Regions from separate parts of the Enterococcus sp. AZ126 genome, predicted to be linked through region 2. Evidence: a T-box and tRNA genes for the amino acid it is inferred to sense, from the RefSeq annotation. Region 2 holds a T-box; the other holds one or more tRNA genes.
What was found. A T-box is a leader RNA that pairs with one kind of tRNA and senses whether it is charged. The one in region 2 lies ahead of leuS (leucine--tRNA ligase), so its partner is inferred to be a tRNA-Leu.

Region 1: it has a tRNA-Leu gene. The T-box ahead of leuS (leucine--tRNA ligase) is inferred to sense a tRNA for this amino acid. The anticodon was not compared.

What each region holds. Positions count from the first base shown of each region.
Region 1 is NZ_JBIOSB010000001.1:484,736-491,597, reverse strand. Features, by position in the region: rRNA gene IGI43_RS02410 (23S ribosomal RNA) at 1-2,722, shown strand, start outside; rRNA gene rrf (5S ribosomal RNA) at 2,818-2,933, shown strand; tRNA gene IGI43_RS02400 (tRNA-Asn) at 2,941-3,014, shown strand; tRNA gene IGI43_RS02395 (tRNA-Ser) at 3,060-3,148, shown strand; tRNA gene IGI43_RS02390 (tRNA-Glu) at 3,164-3,235, shown strand; tRNA gene IGI43_RS02385 (tRNA-Val) at 3,248-3,320, shown strand; tRNA gene IGI43_RS02380 (tRNA-Asp) at 3,330-3,403, shown strand; tRNA gene IGI43_RS02375 (tRNA-Phe) at 3,416-3,488, shown strand; tRNA gene IGI43_RS02370 (tRNA-Tyr) at 3,492-3,572, shown strand; tRNA gene IGI43_RS02365 (tRNA-Trp) at 3,582-3,652, shown strand; tRNA gene IGI43_RS02360 (tRNA-His) at 3,667-3,739, shown strand; tRNA gene IGI43_RS02355 (tRNA-His) at 3,771-3,843, shown strand; tRNA gene IGI43_RS02350 (tRNA-Gln) at 3,866-3,937, shown strand; tRNA gene IGI43_RS02345 (tRNA-Cys) at 3,972-4,042, shown strand; tRNA gene IGI43_RS02340 (tRNA-Leu) at 4,060-4,143, shown strand; gene licT (BglG family transcription antiterminator LicT) at 4,822-5,658, shown strand; gene IGI43_RS02330 (beta-glucoside-specific PTS transporter subunit IIABC) at 5,779-6,862, shown strand, end outside.
Region 2 is NZ_JBIOSB010000001.1:2,874,279-2,881,140, reverse strand. Features, by position in the region: gene leuS (leucine--tRNA ligase) at 1-1,486, opposite strand, end outside; T-box leader at 1,726-2,006, opposite strand; gene IGI43_RS13570 (LysM peptidoglycan-binding domain-containing protein) at 2,058-4,346, opposite strand; gene IGI43_RS13565 (DUF1700 domain-containing protein) at 4,588-5,244, shown strand; gene IGI43_RS13560 (DUF4097 family beta strand repeat-containing protein) at 5,246-6,277, shown strand; gene IGI43_RS13555 (phosphatase PAP2 family protein) at 6,412-6,862, shown strand, end outside.

The sequences.
Region 1 (6,862 bases), 2.4 Mb from region 2:
GAACTGAAACATCTAAGTACCTGCAGGAAGAGAAAGAAAATTCGATTCCCTGAGTAGCGGCGAGCGAAACGGGAAAAGCCCAAACCAACAAGCTTGCTTGTTGGGGTTGTAGGACTCCGATGTGGTAGTCTGTCAAGATAGTCGAAGAACTTGGAAAGGTTCGCCAAAGTGGGTAATAGCCCCGTAGACGAAATGTTGGCAACACCTAGGAGGATCCTGAGTACGGCGGAACACGAGAAATTCCGTCGGAATCCGCGGGGACCATCCCGCAAGGCTAAATACTCCCTAATGACCGATAGTGAACCAGTACCGTGAGGGAAAGGTGAAAAGCACCCCGGAAGGGGAGTGAAATAGATCCTGAAACCGTGTGCCTACAACAAGTCAAAGCCCGTTAATGGGTGATGGCGTGCCTTTTGTAGAATGAACCGGCGAGTTACGATTGCATGCGAGGTTAAGGTGAAGAGCCGGAGCCGCAGCGAAAGCGAGTCTGAATAGGGCGAATGAGTATGTAGTCGTAGACCCGAAACCATGTGATCTACCCATGGCCAGGTTGAAGGTGTGGTAAAACGCACTGGAGGACCGAACCCACGTACGTTGAAAAGTGCGGGGATGAGCTGTGGGTAGCGGAGAAATTCCAAACGAACTTGGAGATAGCTGGTTCTCTCCGAAATAGCTTTAGGGCTAGCGTCGAAGTTAAGAATGATGGAGGTAGAGCACTGTTTGGACTAGGGGCCCATCTCGGGTTACCGAATTCAGATAAACTCCGAATGCCATTCATTCATATTCGGCAGTCAGACTGCGAGTGATAAGATCCGTAGTCGAAAGGGAAACAGCCCAGACCACCAGCTAAGGTCCCAAAATATATGTTAAGTGGAAAAGGATGTGGGGTTGCACAGACAACTAGGATGTTGGCTCAGAAGCAGCCACCATTTAAAGAGTGCGTAATAGCTCACTAGTCGAGTGACCCTGCGCCGAAAATGTACCGGGGCTAAACATATTACCGAAGCTGTGGATCACACCTCTGGTGTGATGGTAGGAGAGCGTTCTAAGGGCGTTGAAGGTCGATCGTGAGGACGGCTGGAGCGCTTAGAAGTGAGAATGCCGGTATGAGTAGCGAAAGACGGGTGAGAATCCCGTCCACCGTATGACTAAGGTTTCCTGGGGAAGGCTCGTCCGCCCAGGGTTAGTCGGGACCTAAGCCGAGGCCGATAGGCGTAGGCGATGGACAACAGGTTGATATTCCTGTACCAGTTGTTTTTGTTTGAGCAATGGAGGGACGCAGGAGGCTAAGGAATGCATGCGACTGGAAGTGCATGTCCAAGCAGTAAGTCTTGAGTAGAGTCAAATGCTTTACTCTGTACGGACAAGCTGTGATGGGGAGGGAAATAATAGTACCGAAGTTCCTGATGTCACACTGTCAAGAAAAGCTTCTAGTGAGAAAACAACTGCCCGTACCGTAAACCGACACAGGTAGTCGAGGAGAGTATCCTAAGGTGAGCGAGCGAACTCTCGTTAAGGAACTCGGCAAAATGACCCCGTAACTTCGGGAGAAGGGGTGCTGACTTCGGTCAGCCGCAGTGAATAGGCCCAAGCGACTGTTTATCAAAAACACAGGTCTCTGCAAAATCGAAAGATGAAGTATAGGGGCTGACGCCTGCCCGGTGCTGGAAGGTTAAGAGGATGGGTTAGCTTCGGCGAAGCTCAGAATTGAAGCCCCAGTAAACGGCGGCCGTAACTATAACGGTCCTAAGGTAGCGAAATTCCTTGTCGGGTAAGTTCCGACCCGCACGAAAGGCGTAACGATTTGGGCACTGTCTCAACGAGAGACTCGGTGAAATTTTAGTACCTGTGAAGATGCAGGTTACCCGCGACAGGACGGAAAGACCCCATGGAGCTTTACTGTAGCTTGATATTGAGTGTTTGTACCACATGTACAGGATAGGTAGGAGCCGATGAATCCGGAACGCTAGTTTCGGTGGAGGCGCTGGTGGGATACTACCCTTGTGTTATGAACCCTCTAACCCGCACCACTTATCGTGGTGGGAGACAGTGTCAGGTGGGCAGTTTGACTGGGGCGGTCGCCTCCTAAAGAGTAACGGAGGCGCCCAAAGGTTCCCTCAGAATGGTTGGAAATCATTCGCAGAGTGTAAAGGCAGAAGGGAGCTTGACTGCGAGACTTACAAGTCGAGCAGGGACGAAAGTCGGGCTTAGTGATCCGGTGGTTCCGCATGGAAGGGCCATCGCTCAACGGATAAAAGCTACCCTGGGGATAACAGGCTTATCTCCCCCAAGAGTCCACATCGACGGGGAGGTTTGGCACCTCGATGTCGGCTCGTCGCATCCTGGGGCTGTAGTCGGTCCCAAGGGTTGGGCTGTTCGCCCATTAAAGCGGCACGCGAGCTGGGTTCAGAACGTCGTGAGACAGTTCGGTCCCTATCCGTCGCGGGCGTTGGAAATTTGAGAGGAGCTGTCCTTAGTACGAGAGGACCGGGATGGACTTACCGCTGGTGTACCAGTTGTTCTGCCAAGGGCATTGCTGGGTAGCTATGTAGGGAAGGGATAAACGCTGAAAGCATCTAAGTGTGAAGCCCACCTCAAGATGAGATTTCCCATTTCTTTAAGAAAGTAAGACCCCTGAGAGATGATCAGGTAGATAGGTTGGAAGTGGAAGTGCAGTGATGTACGGAGCGGACCAATACTAATCGGTCGAGGACTTAACCAAAGAAACGAAATAAAAAAGTATATCGGATAGTTTGATTACAACTTCAATCCAGTTTTGAGTGAATAATCACTCAATTGAATAGCAACAACACCCAGTGTGGTGGCGATAGCGAGAAGGATACACCTGTTCCCATGCCGAACACAGAAGTTAAGCTTCTTAGCGCCGATTGTAGTGAAGGGTTTCCCTTTGTGAGAGTAGGACGTCGCCACGCTGATTATTCCGGCATAGCTCAGTTGGTAGTAGCGCATGACTGTTAATCATGATGTCGTAGGTTCGAGTCCTACTGCCGGAGTTTCTTAATATAAGATTCATGAGTATGCTTGCTTCTTTTAACTTTGGAGAGTTGTCCGAGTGGCCGAAGGAGCATGATTGGAAATCATGTAGACGGTTAACGCTGTCTCAAGGGTTCGAATCCCTTACTCTCCGTATTAAGTTTTTATTGGCCCGTTGGTCAAGCGGTTAAGACACCGCCCTTTCACGGCGGTATCACGGGTTCGATTCCCGTACGGGTCATTTATATTTTTTGGAGGTTTAGCTCAGCTGGGAGAGCACCTGCCTTACAAGCAGGGGGTCGGCGGTTCGATCCCGTCAACCTCCATTAAATTACGGTTTGGTAGTTCAGCTGGTTAGAATGCCTGCCTGTCACGCAGGAGGTCGCGGGTTCGAGTCCCGTCCAGACCGTTTATAGTTTTTGGCGCAGTAGCTCAGTTGGTAGAGCAACGGATTGAAGCTCCGTGTGTCGGCAGTTCGATTCTGTCTTGCGCCATTTGGAGGAATAGCGAAGTGGCTAAACGCGACGGACTGTAAATCCGTTCCTTAGGGTTCAGTGGTTCGAATCCACTTTCCTCCATTATTTAGTAGGGATATAGTTAAACGGTATAACTACGGTCTCCAAAACCGTCATTGTGGGTTCGATTCCTACTATCCCTGTTAGCAAGTTTATGGCGATTGTGGTGAAGTGGTTAACACAGCGGATTGTGGTTCCGCCACGCGTGGGTTCGATCCCCATCAGTCGCCCTTAGCTTTAATTTTTATCATATGTTTTATGGCGATTGTGGTGAAGTGGTTAACACAGCGGATTGTGGTTCCGCCACGCGTGGGTTCGATTCCCATCAGTCGCCCTTAGCTTTTAATTTTAATTATTGGGGTATAGCCAAGCGGTAAGGCAACAGGTTTTGATCCTGTCATGCGTTGGTTCGAATCCAGCTACCCCAGTTTTCTCTTTTTGAGAATGTTTAAATTGTAATATGGCGGTATAGCCAAGTGGTAAGGCAGAGGTCTGCAAAACCTTCATCACCGGTTCAAATCCGGTTACCGCCTTGCAAAAATTATTTTATGCCGGCGTGGCGGAATTGGCAGACGCGCTGGACTCAAAATCCTGTGATCTCACGATCGTGCCGGTTCGACCCCGGCCGCCGGTATATGCCAAGCATTAACATATTCTTATGTTAATGCTCTTTTTTTGTTTAAACATTTTGAAGTAATTTTGTATTTTTGTATCTGATTCGTTGATATTTAACTGAGATTGAAGTTAAATTACTTGGTATTGAGAGTAATATGGCTTCATTTTTTCTATCGATTCACTCTTTTTTTAGTAAAACACTTCTTTTCGGAGAGTTGGGGGAGCAACCTTATCGTTAGATGTTTTAGGTGTTGCTGGGTTTCAAATCTATCAAGATTATTTAGTAATTGATAAAATGAATACTCTTAAAAATATGAAAAATGGCTATTTAAAAAATATTCAGACAATGCAGCCGTAAAAGAGCATCATGGAAAGATAACAAATTACTTAGAAATAAAATTTAACTATTAATATTAGAAACACTAAAAAATAAGTATATGTATTGATAGAAGTTAGTAATACTGAAAAATTAAATCGCTCTTATTAATTACCGACTTACGTTAAGTAATAATAATATTTTATAAGTAGAAATTTTTTTATAAAGCGAATGAATGTATTTTTCCTTGGTTGACAACGCTTTATTTTCATGTTTTAATAACAAGAGAAATCAAGATTGTTACTGATTTTTCAGGCTATACTTTATTTCTTTTATTAACATTTAATTAGCTAGCTGATCTAATCTCATTGAGGAGATATTATGGAAGTAAAAAAAGTAATCAATAATAATATTGTGAAGTCACTTGATGCTGACGGTCACGAAGTACTTGTGATGGGTAAAGGTATTGGCTTTAAAAAAAATATCGGCGATGTTATTGAGGATTCTCTTATTGAAAAAATATATACAAGCAATGCCGATTTAAATACAAATAAGCTTACACAGCTGTTAGCAAATGTTCGTTTAGAGCATTTACAGGTTGCTAATGAAATTATTGGATTTGCCAAAGTTTCTTTAGGAAAAAAGCTGAATGAAAATATCTATCTTACGCTAACTGATCATATCGATTATGCAATCGAACGACAAAATAGCGGTCTACCTGTTAGAAACGCACTGCTTTGGGAAATCAAGCGTTTTTATAATCATGAATATTTGATTGGAAAAGAAGCATTGACTATTATTTCCAATCGTCTGGATATAGTGCTACCAGAAGATGAAGCTGGTTTTATTGCATTACATATCGTTAATGCAGAACTAGATTTATCTCAGGTCAGCCAAGTTTCAGAAATGACAAAAGTCATTCAAAAAATCATTAATATTGTTAAATATCATTATAAAACTGATTTGGATGAATACACGCTAAATTATGAACGGTTTATTACGCATTTGAAATTTTTTGTTCAACGTTTATTTAGTGGAATAGAATTAGATAAAGACAAAGATGAAGGTTTCTTATTTATGTTAAAAGAAAAATATCAAGAAGAATATCTTTGTGCACTGAAAATACGCGAGTACATTGGAAAAGAATTTGGTCGTGAATTACAAGAAGACGAGATGATCTATCTCACCATCCATATCAGAAGAATAACCAACAATTAAAGGATTGTTACTGTGAAAGAGCAGGCTATACCTAGGGAAAATCTCTTTGAAATAAGAGGTTTCTTAGGTATTTTTTTGTGTATTTTACTTCGAGTTGTAATTAGATTAGGGGGATGAACGATGAATTATCAAGAATTAGCACAAACAATTATTGAAAAAATCGGTGGAAAACAAAATATCACGGGTTTGACTCATTGTGCTACAAGATTACGCTTTAATTTGAAAAATGAAGGAACAGCAGAAACAGAGGTATTGAAAAATACAGTAGGCGTGATGGGGGTTGTTTCAAAAGGTGGACAATATCAGGTCATTATTGGTAGTGATGTAGGAAGTGTTTATAAAGAAATTTTAAAAGAAGTGCCCGCATTAGATGGAGAACAAGTCGAATCTAATGGGAAGGATGAACGTGGTGCGGCTTCAAAAGTTATTGATACTATTACAGGTATTTTTACACCAATCTTACCAGCGATTACGGCGGCCGGTATGTTAAAAGCTGTTCTGTCTCTTCTAGTTGTCTTTAACGCGATCGACAAAACAGGTCAGACTTATATTATCATTGATTTTATGGCAGATTCTGCTTTTTACTTTTTACCTATTTTGTTAGCAGCGTCATCTGCACAGAAATTTAAAACTAATATGTATTTAGCCATGATGGTTGGTGGAATTTTACTCCATCCAAACTTTGTAGGGATGGTCAATGCAATCAAAGAAGCTGGAGTTGGAAGTATTCATCTATTTGGACTGCCAATTTCTGCGGTAACGTATGGCTCCTCCGTTATTCCGATTATTTTAGCCGTTTGGTTTATGTCTTATGTCGAGCCAATTGCAGATAAAGTGTCACCTAAAGCAATTAAATTTTTTAGTAAACCATTGATTACAATTGCAATTGTCGGTACTGTTTCGTTAGTAGTGGTGGGACCAATCGGGTATTTGATTAGTGATGGTATTTCAAATGGAATCAAAGTATTGGAGAACTTTAGTCCGTGGTTAGTTCCAACGATTATTGGCGCGTTGACACCGTTGTTTGTAGCTACAGGAACTCACTATGGCTTAGTACCTATTGGGATTAACAATCGTATGACAACAGGATATGATAGTGTGATCTATCCAGGTATGTTAGCATCAAACCTTGGACAAGGAGCTGCTTCTTTAGCCGTTGGTGTGAAAAGTAAAAACTCTTCAATCAAACAGGTAGCTGCTTCAG
Region 2 (6,862 bases):
TTCCTGCCCATTGCGGCATAGTATTTGTTTCACGTTTGCCTTTTTTGCCGGTTTCAGGATCGACTACATTGATCCAATCAGTAATATTTGCAAGTGGTGATTCACCCGTCCCACTTGGTTTGATATCATCTGTTTTTGGCAATCTTAATGGTAATTCAGCTTCTGGAACTGTCGTTGTTGTTCCATCTTCCCAATGGATCACAGGAATTGGCTCACCCCAGTATCGTTGACGAGAAAATAACCAATCACGCAAGCGATAACTAACTTCTTTTTTTCCTACTTTGTTTTCTTCTAGCCATTCATTTATTTTAGTGATTGCTTCTTCCTTATTTAAACCATCTAAAAATTCAGAATTGATGTGTACTCCATCACCTGTAAACGCTTCTTTTTCAACATTTCCACCTTCTAATACTGGAATAATCTCAATATTGAATGCTTTAGCGAATTCATAGTCACGCTCATCATGAGCAGGAACAGCCATAATTGCCCCGGTTCCATAAGATGCCAGTACATAATCTGAAATCCAGATCGGGATTTCAGCGCCATTTACCGGATTTACCGCGTAAGCCCCAGTAAAGACACCTGTTTTTTCTTTGGCTAAATCTGTCCGATTTAAATCTGATTTTTTTGAAGCCGCATCGATATAAGCTTCTACAGCATTTTTTTGCTCTGACGTAGTAATATTTTTCACCAACTCTAATTCAGGTGCTAAAACTGTGTATGTTGCCCCAAATAATGTATCTGGGCGAGTCGTGAATACCGTAAATTCGTCTTTTGATCCTGCTACTTTAAAGGTAACGTTCGCTCCCTCAGAACGTCCAATCCAGTTACGCTGCATATCTTTGATACTCTCCGGCCAATCAACTAAATCTAGATCATCCAGTAAGCGATCTGCATAAGCCGTAATTTTCAGCATCCATTGACGCATCGGTTTTCTGATAACATCATAGCCACCACGTTCACTTTTCCCATCAATAACTTCTTCATTTGAAATCACTGTGCCAAGTTCTGGTACCCAGTTGACTGCCACTTCTGCTTCGTATGCTAAGCCATGCTCATATAATTTTGTAAAAATCCATTGAGTCCATTTATAATATTCTGGATCTGTTGTATTGATCTCACGATTCCAATCATAACTGAAACCTAACGAATTGATTTGACGTTTAAATGTTTCGATATTTTTTTTCGTAAATTCTGCTGGATCGTTTCCAGTATCTAACGCATATTGTTCAGCTGGTAATCCAAATGCGTCCCACCCCATCGGATGCAGTACACTATATCCTTGACTTCTTTTCATTCGAGACAAAATATCTGTTGCTGTGTACCCTTCTGGATGACCTACGTGCAGACCTTGTCCTGATGGGTAAGGGAACATATCCAAGGCATAAAATTTTTCTTTATTTGAATCATCGTGTGTTGTAAAACTATTGTGCTTTGCCCAATATTTTTGCCATTTTTTCTCAATTTGTTTGTGATCGTAACTCACGTTTTTTTCCTCCTATTTAAATAACTTATTATTGATATTGTTTGTCTTGCATTTTTCTTAGAGTCATTCCTTACTTTTGAATGGTTTCAATAGTAAGGTAACTTCTTTCCTTCTGGTCGACAAGTTTTATTCAGCTTTTGCTGTGGCATAGCTGATCACAGTACTTCAGTTCTTAGAAATTGATGAGATCAAAGCAAAGTGACGTGATGAACAAAAAAAAGTCCTACAGGAAAAAGTTCCTATAGGACGTGCAATCGACAACGTGGTACCACCTAAATTTACTTGTATAACTACAAGCCTCAACGTTGTAACGGCCGCCACCGATTTTACTTAATAAAGTTCAGAAGATCATCTAATTATTAACTGTCACTCATCTTCATCAAATAAATGCAAAGAGCATTCCTTTATTCGTTCAGTAAAATAACTCAAAGGCGAGTTCGAAAGCTTCTGCACGTATTTTCACCAACCATACGCTCTCTAAAACATGGTTCTTTCTACTATTCCTTTTCACTGTTTGTATATCTGTCATGTGCTATTATACTACCAAAGATTCCCATCAATTTCAATTGTTTTATTTAACTTTCAATTTTTGACCGATATAAATTGTATCGCTAGATAAACTGTTCAATTGTTTGATTCTTTGGACGCTTGTTCCATATTTTTGAGAAAGTCCCCATAAAGTATCTCCACTTTTTACAGTATATGAACTTGCTGATTGACTACCTCCTTGATTTCCTGATGAACTAGCTGATCCTCCCTGACCTTTCTTCACAACTAAACGTTGACCTGGATAAATGATGTCCCCGCTTAAATTGTTCCACTGGCGCAAGTTAGCAATACTTATGCCATTTGCATTGGCAATTACCCATAGAGAATCTCCTGATTTTACAGTGTAGTGCCCAGTAGCTGTTCCAGTATTATTTGAACCACCCGTATTTCCTGTTGAACCACTATTACCAGCACTTGAGTTCCCTCCGCTAGCATTTGATCCTTTTTTTACAATCAGTTTTTGACCTGGATAAATGATATCTCCATTTAAATTATTCCATTGGCGCAGATTCGCAATACTTATGCCGTTTGCATTGGCGATTACCCATAATGAGTCCCCCGATTTTACCGTATAGTAAGAATTTGAGGCTCCTGCATTGCCTGAACCACCTGTATTTCCAGTTGAACCGCCTGTATTCCCACCAGTGTTGCCGCCTGTATTCCCTGAACTTTTTTTCACAATCAGTTTTTGACCTGGATAAATGATATCTCCACTTAAATTATTCCATTGACGCAGATTCGCAATACTTATGCCGTTTGCATTGGCGATTGCCCATAACGAGTCCCCTGATTTTACTGTGTAGTATGAATTTGACGTTCCTGCATTGCCTGAACCACCTGTATTTCCAGTTGAACCGCCTGTATTCCCACCAGTGTTGCCGCCTGTATTCCCTGAACTTTTTTTCACAATCAGTTTTTGACCTGGATAAATGATATCTCCACTTAAATTATTCCATTGACGCAGATTCGCAATACTTATGCCGTTTGCATTGGCGATTGCCCATAACGAGTCCCCTGATTTTACTGTGTAGTATGAATTTGACGTTCCTGCATTGCCTGAACCACCTGTATTTCCAGTTGAGCCACCTGTATTGCCACCAGTGCTACCGCCGCTTGTGTTCCCGGAACCTTTTTTCACAATCAGTTTTTGACCTACATAAATCATATCACTAGAAAGCTTATTCCAGCTTTTGATTGTAGCGATTGATGTGCCATATTTAGCAGACAAGGCCCACAAGCTATCGCCGGCTTTTACTGTATAGATCACATCTTGATTACTTGTTCCGCTACCTGTGTTGCCGCTCCCGCCAGTATTCCCACCGGTGTTGCCACCTGTATTGCCACCGCCTGATGAAGGTGTGTCATATTGCGTTAGATTATATGTTGTAATAATAGTATTCAATTTTGTATTATAACTAGGATCGGTTGCATAACGTCCTGTTAGCCAAGCTGTTGCATCTTTGTATGAGTTTGTGTTACTTTTCCATGCACCTGAATAATAATAGACACCTGATTGAAAAGACGTATTTTTCAAAACATAGGCATTATCAGAAAATGATTCAGAATACGAAGGATATTTTCTAAACGCTGCATTTACCTGAATCCACTGCCCATTAATAACTTCCCATGTTTTCATGGTAACAGATTGCCCTTGGTAACTTCCTTTGATCCCAAATAAATTGTGGTTTGGTGCAGCTGATAAGGTACTTCTACCCCAATCGCTTTCAAGAATTGCCTGAGCCATCATAACCGATGCATATAAATCATTCGCAGCTGCAACAGATTTCGCATGTCCAGCTATATCAGCAATGAAGGTACTTGGACTAATGCTTCTAGACTGTGCAGCAAAGGCTGAACGCATCGCAAGTTCAGGCATTTTTGATTCTTCCGTCTCTGTTTCGCTGTTTGAGGAATCCGTCGTTTCAGTTGATTCTTCCGTTGTCTCAGTACTTTGCGTTGTTTCTGATGTATTCAATTCTGATGATTCTTGTGTTTCAGATATCTCATCACTTGAAGAAGTTTCAGGAGATATCGTCTGAGTTTCTTGTGTCATCGAATCGTTTGTGTCAGTTGTCACTACTTGTGTTTGAGCGGCCTCTGTATGTGTAGTTGTATCTGAGTAACTTACTTGTTGGCTTGGTATCTTATCTTCTGATGCCTCAGCGATTTTTGGCGTAATAATCGGCGCAGTAATTGAGGATACAACAATCGCAGAACTAAGTACAGTGGTTCCTTTTCTTAACTGATCAGAAGCAAGCTTGTTCTGTTCAGCTTTCCTTCGCTCTTTTCTTGATGTTTTATACTTTTCCATAATATATCCTCCAAATTTTCTAAAAAGAAGCATTCCCTGAACTTTATTATACCCTTTTTTCAAAGAAAATAGAAATAATTCTTTATCCTTTTTTTGAAAAACTAAAGATAGAGGCTAGGTCTCAAGTCTGATACCTTTCTTTACCTTAGACTGATTTTTCTTTAAAAGCTTGTTATTGTATCAAAAAAAAACTATAGTGGAGAAGAAGTAGCATAAGTGTACAATGAAATGGGGGAAAAAAATGAATAAAGAGCACTTTTTAATTGAATTAAAAATTTATTTAAAACCTTTGACCCACCAACAACAAGCGTTTATTTTAAATAAATACGAGGTCATTTTTGAAGAACGTTTAGCTGGTGGTGAAACGGAAGAAGAAATCGCAAAAAATTTAGGGAAACCAAGAGGAATTGCTGAAGAAATTTTACAGGAATTTGACATCACTGTTCCTGAAAAAAAACTTGAACGCGATGGTTGGCAAGAAATCCAGCCCACTGTTTCTAATGACTATCAATACGAAGAAATACCTGAACATCCTTATGATGATGATTACCGTTCCTACGAGCGTCCTCGACATAACGGTTTTGTGAGATTCTGCCAAGTTATTGGCGTCCTTTCATTTAATTTTCTTTTCATGTTCTGGATGATTTTTGCTTTTATTATGTTTTTATTCTCTGGTTGGTTAGTCGCTGTTATTTTCTTATTTTCACCAATTTTCGGGGGGATTTCAATCTTTTCCAGCTTTAATGATGGAACAATGTTCGAATTATTTTTTAGTATTTTCCTATCCGGTGCCGGGGTCATCGGACTATTGATTTTAACACCTTTAACCAAATTTTTTGGAAAAGTATTTAAACGTTATTTCCAGTGGAATATTCGTGTTTTAAGAGGAGAGATTTAATATGAAAAAGACAACTGCTTTTTTTCTGTCCATCGGCGTTTTAGCTATGATAATCGGCGGAATCGGTAGTGCCGTTTATTTTAAACGTGCTGAAAATTCTATGACCGATGAAAAAAAACAAACATATGAGATAAAAAATAAGCAAAATACAAAAGAAATTTATCTTGATCTCTCTGGTAACGCTGATTTTTATATCTTAACTGAACCTTCAACAACTATCGAAATGAATACTCGGAGTTCTATGCCTGTTTCAATAAATAGTTCTTTAGATGTTAAGGAAAAAGATGATCAGTTGACCATTTCAGTAAATAGCAATAAGAATAGACGAGAATTAGATGGGCTAAAATTGGGTATTTTTAATCGAGGTTCGGCTGTCACATTGACCATCCCTGATGATACTCAACGCTTAGTGATTAATGGTAAAGCTGATGGAAATATCAATCTTTCAGGTATTGCTACAAAAGATTTGTCCATTCAAACAACCAATGCTGATTTGACTATCAATGATACCCATGTAGAAAAATTAAACGCTGAAACCGTTAATGGCGATCTAAACGTATACACAGATGTTCGAACAGATAAAGCGACGTTCCAATCAACAAATGGGGATATTCAAATAAATGATTTTATTGCCTCTGATTGGTCTGCTACTAATAAATCTGGCGATATTTCTTTAAATACCGTTACAGGAGTTGCTAAAATAGAAACAACTAATGGTGATATCGAAGCAACTAATCTTAAAGGTGACGCACAAGCTAAAAGTATCAATGGAGATTTTTCATTATACGGAACAGAACTTCCTAAAAAATTGATGGTTGATACACAGCAAGGAAGTATCGATCTTCACACTGAAGAAGTTTTATATGATTTAACAATCAAAGCAAAAACAATATTAGGTGATAGTACAATTTTCGGCAAAGAACGAACTTCTTACAAAAAAGGAAATGGATCAAAATCGTTTACATTCCAAACAAATTCTGGTGATATTTCAGTTGAAGGACCTTCAGATTATGAAAATGGAGAAGACGACTAATTTACTCTGTTCATTCAGAGCCTATACAAAAACATTCAACGTTTTTGTATAGGCTCCTTTTTTGATGATTCTCAGATGTCTTCTTAATTATTTGATGATATAATAAACTTTATCTAAACGGGAAAGGATCTTTCATGAAAAATAAATTATACTATCAATTTGCCGGCAGCTGTTTTTTAGTTGTCTTTATGTTTTTAGGTTATGTCGTGCGTTTTTATCCTGGCTGGTTAAAAGGATTTGACCAAACGATCACAACATTTGTTCGATCACCTTATCCATCGGCTAATCAATTTTTTATCTGGTATACAAAATTCGCTGATCCATTGACTATGGGGATTTTGACTTTAGCAATTGCGTTCATACTATTTAGAGGAAAATACTATGCAGAGATGCTTTGGCTTTTGATTAATATAGGATTGATCGCAGGTGTAGCAAACCCATTGATTAAGTTGGTTTTTATGCGTTCACGTCCAACATTAGATCATTTAGTAACGGAGCACAGCTACAGCTTTCCAAGTGGTCATTCTACAGGTAGTGTGCTGTTGTATGGAACGATTATTTTATTATTGCCACAATTTGTCAAAC